3 regions of the Planococcus sp. TJ-301 genome follow, and region 2 is predicted to be linked to each of the others. Evidence: predicted binding sites of a transcription regulator. Region 2 holds the regulator's gene; each other region holds the start of a gene.
What was found. Region 2 encodes LexA, which represses DNA repair genes until DNA is damaged. Its sites were predicted from a motif close to CGAACATATGTTCG; they were not measured.
Positions count from the first base shown of each region.

Region 1: the regulator LexA is predicted to act here: its motif matches at 2,436-2,449, upstream of AC4EHJ_RS02315 (Y-family DNA polymerase).
Region 3: the regulator LexA is predicted to act here: its motif matches at 2,270-2,283, upstream of AC4EHJ_RS09545 (Y-family DNA polymerase).

Region 1 covers NZ_JBZDOH010000001.1:451,484-455,642, reverse strand. Annotated here, with positions in the region: gene AC4EHJ_RS02320 (ABC transporter transmembrane domain-containing protein) at 1-1,000, opposite strand, end outside; gene AC4EHJ_RS02315 (Y-family DNA polymerase) at 1,107-2,387, opposite strand; gene AC4EHJ_RS02310 (GNAT family N-acetyltransferase) at 2,611-3,624, opposite strand; gene AC4EHJ_RS02305 (DMT family transporter) at 3,892-4,159, shown strand, end outside.
Region 2 covers NZ_JBZDOH010000001.1:892,113-896,271, reverse strand. Annotated here, with positions in the region: gene glnA (type I glutamate--ammonia ligase) at 1-539, shown strand, start outside; gene AC4EHJ_RS04640 (hypothetical protein) at 754-954, shown strand; gene AC4EHJ_RS04635 (hypothetical protein) at 1,124-1,318, shown strand; gene AC4EHJ_RS04630 (class I SAM-dependent methyltransferase) at 1,385-2,125, shown strand; gene lexA (transcriptional repressor LexA) at 2,171-2,791, opposite strand; gene yneA (cell division suppressor protein YneA) at 2,957-3,274, shown strand; gene AC4EHJ_RS04615 (YneB family resolvase-like protein) at 3,271-3,924, shown strand; gene AC4EHJ_RS04610 (DUF896 domain-containing protein) at 3,983-4,159, shown strand, end outside.
Region 3 covers NZ_JBZDOH010000001.1:1,955,369-1,959,527, forward strand. Annotated here, with positions in the region: gene AC4EHJ_RS09540 (hypothetical protein) at 292-708, shown strand; gene AC4EHJ_RS09545 (Y-family DNA polymerase) at 993-2,249, opposite strand; gene AC4EHJ_RS09550 (ComEC/Rec2 family competence protein) at 2,433-3,251, shown strand; gene AC4EHJ_RS09555 (DUF3006 domain-containing protein) at 3,254-3,475, shown strand; gene AC4EHJ_RS09560 (DEAD/DEAH box helicase family protein) at 3,559-4,159, opposite strand, start outside.

The DNA of each region.
Region 1 (4,159 bases), 440 kb from region 2:
CTGTCGGCCGCCGGTCAATGGCATCTTCGCGGTCATCGATTTCAGCGGGCTGCGCCAGCAGCTCACGGATGCGGTCATATGAAGCGCGCCCGCGTTCGACAATATTAAAAAGCCATCCGAACGCCAGCATTGGCCAGACGAGCAAACCGAGATAAGCGGTAAAGGCGATCAAATCGCCGATTGTCATCTCGCCGCCGACCACGAAATACGAACCGAAACCGATTGCCAGCAAGTAACAGACGCCGATGATGGCCGAAATTGTCGGATCGAACAGCGAGTCGACTTTCGCCACACGGATGTTTTCATCCACTACTTCGCCGGACAGCCGCTTGAAATCTTCGATGTCTTGCTTCTCTTGGCCGAAGGTCTTGATCACTTTCATGCCGGATATGCTTTCCTGTGTCTTGTCGTTGAGCCCGGAAAAAGAAGCTTGTGCTCCGTGGAAACACTCGTGCATCATTTTGCCGTAATAATTGGTCATATATGCCATAAACGGCAGCGGCAGCAAAACGATCAGCGTCAGTTTCCAGCTGATTGTCAGCGCCATGGCGGCAATGACGAAGCCGCCTGTCGCAATCGAATCGACAAGCGTCAATACGCCTGCGCCGGCCGTTAGCTGCACCGCCTGCAAATCATTCGTCGCGTGCGCCATCAAATCTCCGACGCGGCGCTTCTGGTAGAACGAAGGCGACATCCGCGTGAAATGGCGGAACAAGTTCTCGCGCAAATCACGCGCCAGGATGACCGCCGAACCGAATATCATCAGCCTCCAAGCATAGCGCAGAACGTACATGCCGAGCGCCGCTGCCGCGAGCACACCAAGCCACTTTCCTAGAAAACTTGCCGTCAAGGTGCCGCGGCTAATCTCATCGACGATAAAACCGATGATGCGCGGCGGCAGAACACCGAGGAATGCCACAATCAGCAGCATGAAAATGCCAATAGCGTATTGCTTTTTCCGTTCCTTGAAAAACCAGCCCAACTCCAAAAATACGCGCATGTTCTTTTCCCCTTGCTGTAATGTATGTATTGTATGTATTCAATCTTTTTCATTCTAGCAAAAATCATTCAGCAAGAGGAGAAAATAATTCGGTTTTTGAAATAAATCAGCCTTCTGGCGTAAAGAGATTGCCGTCCGCCTTGTGGCCGCCGATCAGCTTCGCGCGTTCCCGTGCAGTGCCCGCTTCCGTGTACGAAACCGCGCGCAGCACTGCTGTTGATCCGTATTTCTGGCGCAGCTGATCCATCGCAGCACCTAAGCGCCGTGTCTGCCATTTGCGCTGTTCGAATAAGCTCAGCTGCATCGACGTTTCGTCTTCCAGTTTGCCGAGTGTGATGGACAAACGGCGGACCGGGCGCCCGATATAGAATTTCTCTAGCAGCGCCCGGCACGCGCCATACAATTTTAGCGTGTCGTTCGTCGCCTCTTCCATTGTCAGTGCCCGGTTGAAGCCGCCGCCGAACGCATGCTTGCTGTAGCCGACGGCGAGCGTCACCGTGCGGCCGGCCTTGCCGGCGGTGCGGGCGCGCATCGCCACGTCTTCCGCCATTTCCAGCAGCACCGCGGAAATCTCTTCGACTGTCGTGTAATCGCGGTACAAAATCTGCCCTTTGCCATAACTGACCTGCCCTTCCACGAGCGGCGCGCCGAGTTCCGACAAATCGATGCCCCAGGCATGATGGTAGAGTTGGTTCCCGACAATGCCGAACACGTCTTCAAGTTCCGTAAGCTCCGCACGCGCCAAATCGCCGACCGAAAAGATGCCCATGCCGTTCAATGTATTTTCCATACGCGAGCCGATGCCCCACATCTTGCTGAGCGGCGCGACTGGCCAGAGCTTCGCCTCTACGTCTTCGAACGTCCAATGCGCAAAGCCTGTCTTTTTCGCTTCGAGGTCGAGCGCCAGCTTCGCCAACAGCATATTCGGTCCCATGCCAATCGCCGACGGCAGCGAAAACTGCCGGATGATGTCGTCCTGAATGCGAGCAATAAGCGTCTCCGGCGTCCCCCATAACTTTTCCGTACCGGTGAGGTTGACGAAGCTTTCATCAACGCTGTAGACATGGATCGCTTCCGTCGGCACATATTGCGCCAAAAGCTTGGTGATTTCCATCGACACTTTCAGGAAAAAGCCCATCTTCGGCTCGATTTTTTGGATGCGCGGGTCGTCCGGAATCTCGAACAACCGTGTGCCCGTGCGCACCCCGAAATCCCTTTTCAACACCGGCGACGCCGCAAGCACCACGCTGCCACGCCGTTCCTGGTTGCCGATCACCGCGATGCACGCCGTCATCGGATCCAGCCCGAGGTCGACTGCTGCACAGCTCGCATAAAAGCTGCGCATATCAATGCAAATAATCGGCCGCCGCTCCATCTCTTCATACATGTGAACCCCTTCTTCCTCATCGCTCGCTGCCATTATCTTCAGCATATACGAACACTTGTTCTTAATCAATAACCGTTTTGCCCGCAACGTAAACACCGCATGGTTTTTATCACAACCGCAAATGGACATCAAAAAAAACAGGATACGGCATGATTTAGCCGTGTCCTGCAAGTGTGTTAAGGAAGTTATAATAGGTGACTGAGTATCCTGCAAACCAGCAAGCTCAAACCCGGTCGAATTCTTGCGTGCGGATCGTTTCGGAGCGGTAAGCCGGGAAAAACTCCGGTTCCCCTCCAGCCTCCAGCCGACCACATAATTCGTGGTAGACCGCTCGGTTCCATATTCTCCTGCCGGTGTAAAATTTAAAAGCGGTTTGTCGGCCGAACTGCTTTTTGAATAGATACAGGCTGTCGTCCGGGCTGTTCGACCGGCCTCCGCCGCCGTGGATCAATGCCACATCGTGCTCGATTCCCCATAAAGCCAGCGCATAATTCAACACCGATGCGGCCGACAGGTGATTGAACTCTGCAAGCGTGCCAGATAAATGCGTATGCGCCAGTTTTCCGTAAATGAAATTCAGCCCCGCGCCAATGACTTGCCCGCCATAGAGCACTTCAACCAATAACACGTTGCCGCCTAACAATGCCATCAAGTCTTCGAAATAATCATCGCCGAAATAGTAAAACGAATGGGCTTGATTGCGTTCCATTGTCGCGTAATAAATGCGTTTGAACGCGCTGAGGTCCTGCGGATTCAATACTGTCCGGTATTCGACGCCGGACTTCAGCGCCTGGCGGATGTTCTTGCGCGTCGATTTGGAGAATTCCAAGTCGATGGACGCCTCGGCGTCTTCCAGGTTCGTTCCCACGGTATCGCGCAAGTACACGACGTCGTAGCACGCCAGGAAGTCTTGTGCATTTTGGAGCACCGGATGGAAGCGTACGAATTCGCTGACAACATCGTTGTCGGCGCAATAACGCTGAAACGCTCCTTCAAACGCCTGCACCAGTTCTGCCTTTTTGCCTGCTGCGCAATGCAGGATTTGTGGACCGCCGTAGCCGTATGGCGTCACGAGATCATAATATTGCCGTCCAGAAAACGGCACGGGGATTTCACGCTTGATGAACGAATGCCGGATCGCACCAGACTCATGCAGAAATTCAAACACCTCAAAGTGCCCTGCTTCAATTTTTTCGAATAAACGTCCGTAGCGTTCGTCAAAGTAGATGTCTGCCATATTATAACCCCGCTTCTCTCGTCATTTGTCTGGATTTCCGCTGTGCGCGTCCATATAAGCATTTTTTTGATGCCGGGCGTCGCGCTTTTTTCCATTCTACAAGCCTTAAGTGAAAATTGAATGAAAATTCTATCTTCAAATAGAATTTTTCATTCTTTTCCAGTTGGGCTGGACAAACGGCGGCAAGAGCGAAATAATAATGGGACATATGTCCTTTTGAGCTTTGCGGATAAGCTTTATAGTAAAGAAAAAAGGAGCGTGAAAGCCATGAAAGGCATTTTATTCGCATTGGCAGGCGGTTTTTTCCTGACCTTCCAAAGTGTTGCGAACGCCGCCATCAGCAATGGAATCGGCACATGGCAAGCAGCGACGATGACGCAGTTCACTGGATTCGTCCTGGCACTGGCAATTGTCTTAGCGCTGAAAGATCGCTCGTACCGGAATTTGCCGCAGGTGCCGCCGCTTTATGCATCCGGAGGGATGTTAGCGGCAATCGTGCTGTTCAGCAATATGACAGCGGTCCACCGCATGGGCG
Region 2 (4,159 bases):
AGTTAAGTGAAACAGCATACCAATTCCTTGCAGGTATCCTTGAGCACGCACAAGGGTTCACAGCGGTTACAAACCCGACTGTCAATTCTTACAAACGCCTAGTGCCTGGCTATGAAGCTCCGTGCTACATTGCTTGGTCTGGACAAAATCGCAGCCCGTTGATCCGTATCCCGGCTTCACGTGGATTGTCAACACGCGTAGAAGTGCGTTCTGTTGATCCGGCTGCAAACCCATACTTGGCAATGGCTGTTTTATTGGCTGCTGGCCTTGACGGCATCAAGAAGAAAATGACGCCACCAAAAGCTGTAGACCGCAATATCTACGCGATGAACAGAAAAGAGCGCGAAGCTGTGGGCATCCAAGACCTTCCGCCAACATTGTACGCAGCACTTCAAGAGCTGCAAAGCAATGAAGTGATGACGAAAGCACTTGGTTCTCACATTCTTAACAACTTTGTGGAAGCGAAAGAAATCGAGTGGGACATGTTCCGCATTGCGGTTCACCCATGGGAGCGCGAGCAATACTTGAAAATGTATTAAGCAAATATAACACACCAGCGCACTTGCACTGGTGTGTTTTTTTTTGCAAACTTTCCAAGCTTCTTATCCACTTGGGTCAGTAAATAAAAGTTTTTTGATTTTGGAAGTTTAGTTTTTCCAGGACTGTGGTATCATTAAGAAGAATTCATAGTACGATTAATAGCCCATACTGAATTTTCTTAGAAAGTAAGAAGATTTTGTGGGGGTGATTAGTTTGACGAAAATTCAAGGGGTTAAAGACCTGCGGAAGTATTTAGATTCTGTAGGATGCCCGAGGACTGAAGAACAAATTAATGAGAGCATCGCAAAAAGGCAGATTCCACATAGCCAGTCCTATGCCAATACAATCTTTTTTGACGTGAGGCATATCGATTGGTGGATATCGCAACAGCAAAAAGTCGAAAGCAAAAATTGAATACGATCTTCAGAATACCGGTACCCCGAATTCGGCTCATTATGAGTCCGTATTCGGGGTTTTCCCTATTTACCAGAGCGTTTACTCCAAAAAGAATGGACAACTCGCCCCGCAAATGGTGTATGATAGACAGAAGCAAAAACCATTCTGCTTTAGAGGAGGCCGATGCATGAAAACTTTCCAAGTTGAATTCTATTTTGACCAAGGCAATACGATTGTCCTGACAGTATATGCTGAAAACAAAGAATCAGCATTGCGCAATATTCCGACTCACGGCACGTTTGAAATCACGGACCAGGACAACGACCGCCTATACCGTATTACTATCACACAAGTAAAATACATTATGGTCTATGAATTATGAGGCCTGAAGCATCGCGTTTTAACGGATGCTTTTTTTATGCCTAAAATTAGAAGAGGAGCTGGCTAGGTGGAATTTAAAGGATCGAGTGTTTACGACGATAAGGATTTTTTAGCGGGTTTTTTGAAACGGAGAGAGCGCAAGGAAAGCCCGAATAACGCGATAGAGAAACCGATTATCTGTGACCTAATGGGTGAAGTCGAAGGGAAAGCAATCTTGGACCTCGGTTGTGGAGACGGTAAATTTGGCAATGAACTGCTCGGCTCTGGAGCAGCATCCTATACGGGAATAGAAGGCTCAAGGGAGATGGCATTGCTGGCAAGTAGAGCAACGGCACAGCTGGGTGGCAAGATACATATAGCGGACCTTGAATCGTTTCAAGCAAAGGGTTCAGAATACGATTTGATTGTCTCGCGGTTTGTCATCCATTACTTGACGGATATCAGACACTTGTTCAAGGAAATCAATCAAGCATTGGTGCTGGACGGTAAATTCATTTTCACTGTACAGCACCCATTGACCACTTCGTCGTTTGCGAGTAAAGCGCAAGGCGAACGCAGAGGTGATTGGGTGGTCGATGATTATTTCAAGGAAGGCGAGCGCGGTGAGCCCTGGATAAGCAAGACAGTCGTCAAGCATCACCGAACGACAGAAACCTACTTTACAGCGCTAATAGAAGCCGGATTTGCTGTAACTGCCCTCAGGGAAGGAAAGCCGGTCCCTACAAATTTCGAATCCGCAGCAGAGTTTGAACGGCGGGAGCGCATTCCGTTGATGTTGATTTTGTCTGCCCAAAAGGTAGGAAACTAAAAAAGGCGCCGAGAGAAATTCTCTCGGCGTCTTTATGTGTCATGATTAATGTAGTTGGCGGTAAACTCCGACCACTTTTCCAAGGATGGAGACCTGGTCTACGATGATTGGATCCATCGATGAATTTTCAGGCTGCAGGCGGAAATAATTGTCTTCTTTGAAAAATCGTTTGACTGTCGCTTCGTCATCAGCGGTCATAGCTACCACGATGTCGCCATTGTTAGCGGTTTGCTGCTGTTTCACTACGACATAGTCACCATTCAGGATGCCAGCTTCGATCATACTTTCTCCCATGATTTCCAGCATGAAAATATGGTCGTCCTCAGTTCCGTATGACTGGGGAAGCGGGAAATACTCTTCCACATTCTCGATCGCCGTGATCGGAACGCCAGCCGTTACTTTACCGACAAGCGGTACATGAAGGACCGGGCTTTTTTCAACCAGTGAATCATCAGTGCTGATAATTTCAATTGCTCTCGGTTTTGTCGGGTCGCGGCGGATCAAGCCTTTGCTTTCAAGGCGGGCAAGATGGCCATGGACAGTCGAGCTTGATGCCAAGCCAACTGCCTCTCCAATTTCACGGACGGAAGGCGGGTAGCCTTTGGCCCGGACTTCGTCTTTTATGAATGACAAAATATCTTCTTGGCGTTTCGATACTTTTTTCAACAGTTTCACCTCTTTTTAATAGTTCAGCATGTTTTCTATCAATAGTATACCAACTTGGGATATGAAATGCAAACATAGGTTCGAATTTATTTGTTGACAAAAACACTTGTTCGCATTAAAGTAAGAACATACATTCCGAACACACATTCTTAGGAGGCGGTTCTTATGACATTCATCCAAAAAAATTCTTACCTGACAGTACTCTTTCTTCTGATTCTATCTTTTTCATTCTATTCGGTTTTCACCCATAACGCGCAGGAAGATCAAATGAGCCTAGTGCAAGTCGAACAAGGCGATACTTTGTGGACACTTGCGGAGTCATTCAGCGGCAATACCCCCCATCAGGAGTGGATTGAAGAAATCATGAAGGAGAATGGCTTAAGCACTCCGAAGATCATTGCTGGACAATCAATCAAAATCCCCAGCGAACAACTAAAATTCGCCCCAGACGAAACCACCAAACTGGCGGGTGATGCAGAATGAAGAAGTCTGCGTTAATTTATTGCCGCGTCAGCACCACGAAAGACACCCAGGAAAGTTCACTTGAACGGCAGGAAGAAGAATTATTGAAATTCGCATTTGCGCAAGGATACATTGTTTCAGACATCTTTAAAGATCAGCACAGCGGCTACGAAATGGACCGGGAAGGGCTCTTGGAGATGCTCAACGTCATTAAAACCGATAAAGTTTCAGCGGTTTTCATTCAGGATGAAACCCGTCTTGGCCGTGGCCATGCTCGGATCGCGCTGCTTCACGTCATGAAAAAATATGGCGTGGAGGTTTTTACATTGACCGATCAAGGTCCCATTGCATTAAATGATATGGACGACATGGTCCTGGAGATTTTAGCGGTTGTTGAAGAATATCAGCGCAAAATACATAATGCCAAAATCAAACGTGGCATGAAGCGCGCTGTTGAAAATGGCTACAAGCCTGAACGCAATCTAAAAGGCAGGGGCAACCCCGATGGACGGGAGCGCTTAGACTTGCCGATCGATCAGATTGTCAGCCTGAAACAGAACGGGCTGACGTTCCATGAAATTGCGGTAACGCTGCAAGGCTTCGGTTATCAGGCAAGCAAAGCAACCGTCCACAGACGCTACAGAGAATTCCTCGAGATGAAAGAGGGCTAATAGATTGCAGAAATCCCGCTTCTTTTGTACGATATGATAGAAGAAAGGCGGGATTCTAATGTTATCTCCAGATAAAATAAAACGCATTAACGAATTATCTCGAAAATCCAAGACTGTGGGCTTGTCCATTGAAGAGGCAAAAGAACAATCTGCATTGCGCCAGGAGTATTTGGCAACTTTCCGCCAAACGATGCGCGGCACAATTGAAAACGTAAAAGTGATTGATCCGGAAGGT
Region 3 (4,159 bases), 1.1 Mb from region 2:
AAACAAGAAAGGCTTCTCTATCTTCAGCAGCCCATTCTTTTTTTTAGGTTCTCAACTTATTGCCAGTCTATCCTATTCCTATAGATATTTATCTAAGGTTATCTCAGATACTGTCAAATAGTGCTGATTTAACGTTTCAAGTGATTGATGGCCGGTTTGCTGCGCGATAGTCGGTAAATCTGCGCCTGCCGCGTGCATGGCCACCACTTGGCTTTCCTGTAATCTTCAACAAACGGACCGAATTATGAAACAACAAAATGCTAATAAAGGACTGAGACTATGGAAGTACATATGAATTTAGATCAAGCAACTTTTCATGTAGAAAAAACGAAATCACTGAAACTAAAAGAAGTGAATTTTAAGATTAAACCTGACATTAAAGAACACAAACGATTGTTTAGAACCCCAATATATAAATTAACAATTATCGCAGAAGTAAATAATCAAGTGTATGAATTTGAAGGTTATAATCTCAACCATATGTTGATTTCACAGCTAGAAAAAGACCCTTCAAGATTTTTAGTTGGAGCAGAGCCACCATTTTTGTGTGGAACTAACTGGCCGGCTAGTGGAATATCTGAAGTTGTAGAGGCAAATAATGTACCTTTGGATTCCCTGATCATAACAGATGGAAATAATGTCATTGCTACAGTTTATAATGATGAGATACCTATATTGACTAACTGGTTTAAAAATTTAATCAATTAATAGTAGTAATGTCGGAGGGATTTTTTTAGTTACCAATACCTTAGTGAATACTATTGCTAACTTCTTTTTAAATGGAAAACCTTCCGTAATGATTAGTTTATCTGACATGCTATACGAACTTTATTTTGAAGAATCTATTAAAGAAAACGCATTGAATTCTTATGGAAATCTCAATGCTAACAAATCTGTAAAAGCTAATAATAAAATTTAAAATATTTAATTCCACTAATTTAAATACACTTCTTTGTTTAGATCTGAGCAAACTTTGCTCGGCTTTTTTTCGTTCATTTCTTATGCCCACCAATCAATTTAGTTCTGGCAACCGCCGTCCCCGCCTCCGTGCCAGACACTGCCCGATAGATGGCTGCATACCCGTAACGATTCCGTATGTTGTCCATCGCTGCCCCCAGCTTCCGGTTCTCCCATTTACGGTCCTCGAACAAACTTAGCTGCATGGAAGACTCCTCTTCCAGATTGTGGATGGACAACGAAATCTGACGGACCGGCTTGCCAATATAATGCTCATGGAACAGCGCCTGGCATACGCGGTAGATTCGCATCGTCTCATTCGTCGCATCGTCCATCGAACGCGAACGGGAAAAGCCACCACCGAAAGCCGTCTTGCTGTAGCCGACGCCTAACTGAATCGTGCGCCCTGCCCGCCCCGCCTGGCGCGCCCGCATAGCCACAGCCTCACACATTTCCAGAATGATCGTCATGATGTCTTCCACTTCGATGTAATCGCGGTAGAGGATCTGTCCCTTACCATAGCTGACTTGCCCTTCCACAAGCGGAGCACCGAGTTCCGACAGATCAATGCCGTTAGCATGCTGATAAAGCTGGTGGCCCAGGATGCCGAACTGCGCTTCAAGCCGGCTCACATCCGCGCAGGCAAGGTCCCCGACCGAGAAGATGCCCATGTTGTTCAGGTTGTACTCGGTCCGGGAACCGATGCCCCACATTTTGCTGAGAGGCGTAACCGGCCAGAGCTTTTTCGGTACGTCGTCGTAGCCCCATTTGGCAAAGCCGGTCTTCTTCGCTTCCAAATCAAGCGCAAGCTTCGCCAGCAGCATATTCGGCCCGACACCTACGGCAGATGGCAACCCGAACTGTCGTATGATGGCATCCTGGATGTGCGTGATCAGAACGTCTGGCTTCCCCCATAACTTTTGGACATCGGTAAAATCGATAAAACTCTCATCTACGCTGTAGACGTGGATACACTCCGTTGGAACAAACTTCCCCAGCAATTCCGTAATCGCCATCGACACCTTGAGGAAAAACTCCATCTTCGGTTCCAAGAGTCGAATCCGCGAATCACCTGGTATTTCGAAAAGTCGCGTTCCGGTGCGGACGCCGAATTCCTTTTTCATCCTGGGAGAAGCAGCCAGCACAACGCTGCCTTTACGCTCCTGATTGCCTACCACTGCAATATACGCCTCCATCGGATCTAACCCGGCCTCGATGGCTGCACAGCTGGCATAGAAACTGCGCATATCGATGCAGGCAATGATGCGTTCGGGCAATTCCTCTGTTTTCATATCAACCACTCCTTAAAACAAGAACATTTGTTCTTATTCTATACCACGAAATGTCCGGGAACAATCCACTCTCATTCGGTCTAAAGAATTATATTGTTGAAACACCATCTATGACTTATGATGAGGGTATATATAACTTACAGGAAAGAAGGAGATTAGTTGAAAAATATTACGAGCATTTTTATGGCACTGGTTCTCTTGGTTGGGATTGTTTCCGTACCGTCACCTTCCATCGCAGCAACGCCTACAATGAAAGTCCATTTCATCAACGTTGGGCAAGGAGACGCTACCTATATCAAGATGCCTGGTGGAGAAGATGTGTTGATAGACGGTGGACGCCAAGGGCAAGGCGATGAAGTCATCGCCTACCTGAAGAAAATGAAAGTGGACGACATCGAAATCATGATCTCCACGCATCCCGATGCCGATCACTTAGGTGGCTTGGATGAAGTCTTGAAAGCTTACCGGGTGGAATCAGTCTACGCACCTAAGGTAGCGCATACCACTGATGCTTATGCCAACTTCTTGAAAGCCGTGAAGGCAGAGAAACTAACAATCAAAACGGCAAAAGTGGGTGTGAAGCTACCACTAAAGACAGTTACCGCGAAATTCGTAGGACCGGTCCGAGAATATGGCAAGAGCGATCTGAATAACTGGAGCGCTGTGTTGCATGTCACATACAACCAGAACAAGTTTTTGTTCACAGGGGATGCGGAAAAAGCTTCGGAGAGTGACATGGTAAAAGCCAAGCAGACACTTCTTGCAGATGTTATTAAAGTTGGACATCATGGGGCGAAAACCTCATCCAATGCAGATTTCCTCAAAATGGTGAAACCGAAATATGCGGTTATCAGTGTCGGCAAGAATGCCTATGGCCATCCGACTGCCGAAGTGTTGAACCGATATAAGCCCTACAAATCTCTTGTTTATCGGACCGATCAAAAGGGCAATATCATCTTCACTTCGACAGGAACCAAAATAACTGTCGCGACGGTAAAATGACGATGAAACCGATAAAAGGAATCATCGATCGGTTTGAAGAGGATATCGCAGTAGTGGAGATTGATGGGATTACCCAAGACTTCAAAAAGAGCATCTTCCCTGAATCAGCTGAACCGGGCGACTTTGTCGAGATCAACGGAGATCAGGTGATTATCCTTAAAGAAGAAACCGAGAAGAGAAGAAAAGAGATTGAAGAGTTGATGGAAGAACTTTGGGAAGACTAATCTAAACTTCGTTTATAAATAAAAAACTGGGCTCTCAAAAGAGAACTCAGTTTTTTTACTTTTATTGAATATAGACTAAAACTTTAAAACCTTGCTGTTTTGCTCTGAATTAAATTCTTTGCTTTTCTCTCAAAATAAGCATGTAGCCTATACTCTACTATTTCATCCGTCCAGTTATAGAGTAATTCCAATTCTTCATTCACAGGTGCTAAGCTAAAAGAAAAAGAATCTTTACCGTTAAAAACAACCAAATTTTCTTTTGCACTGTCGCTCCATTTAGTCATCGGCATATCGGCTATCAAGAATGCCATTTTCTTTTCATCGTAGTTGCGTAGCCCTTTGCCTTTGGTATCGCTGAAATCCGCTTTGAAGCGGTATTCTTTTTCCATTAAGAATGAATGGAAGAACGGGGCCGCTTCAATCGATGAAACTGGCTTAAACCAATCCCTCGGCCCCCGGGAAAGCATGTATTTTAACAGCACCATTTTGTAACTTTTGTTCATACCGGTTTTTTCAACTTCCAAAAACCAATTTTTGTATTTATACCAAATCCCCTCTTCATCGGGAGTTAACTCATCTGCATATGCCAGCATTCCGAAATAGCTGCCAAACTCCTGTTTGACGGTTTTAGACGTTGCATTGGCCTGCAAGTGAAATTCCAAATACGTTGGACGGCGGCCGAGT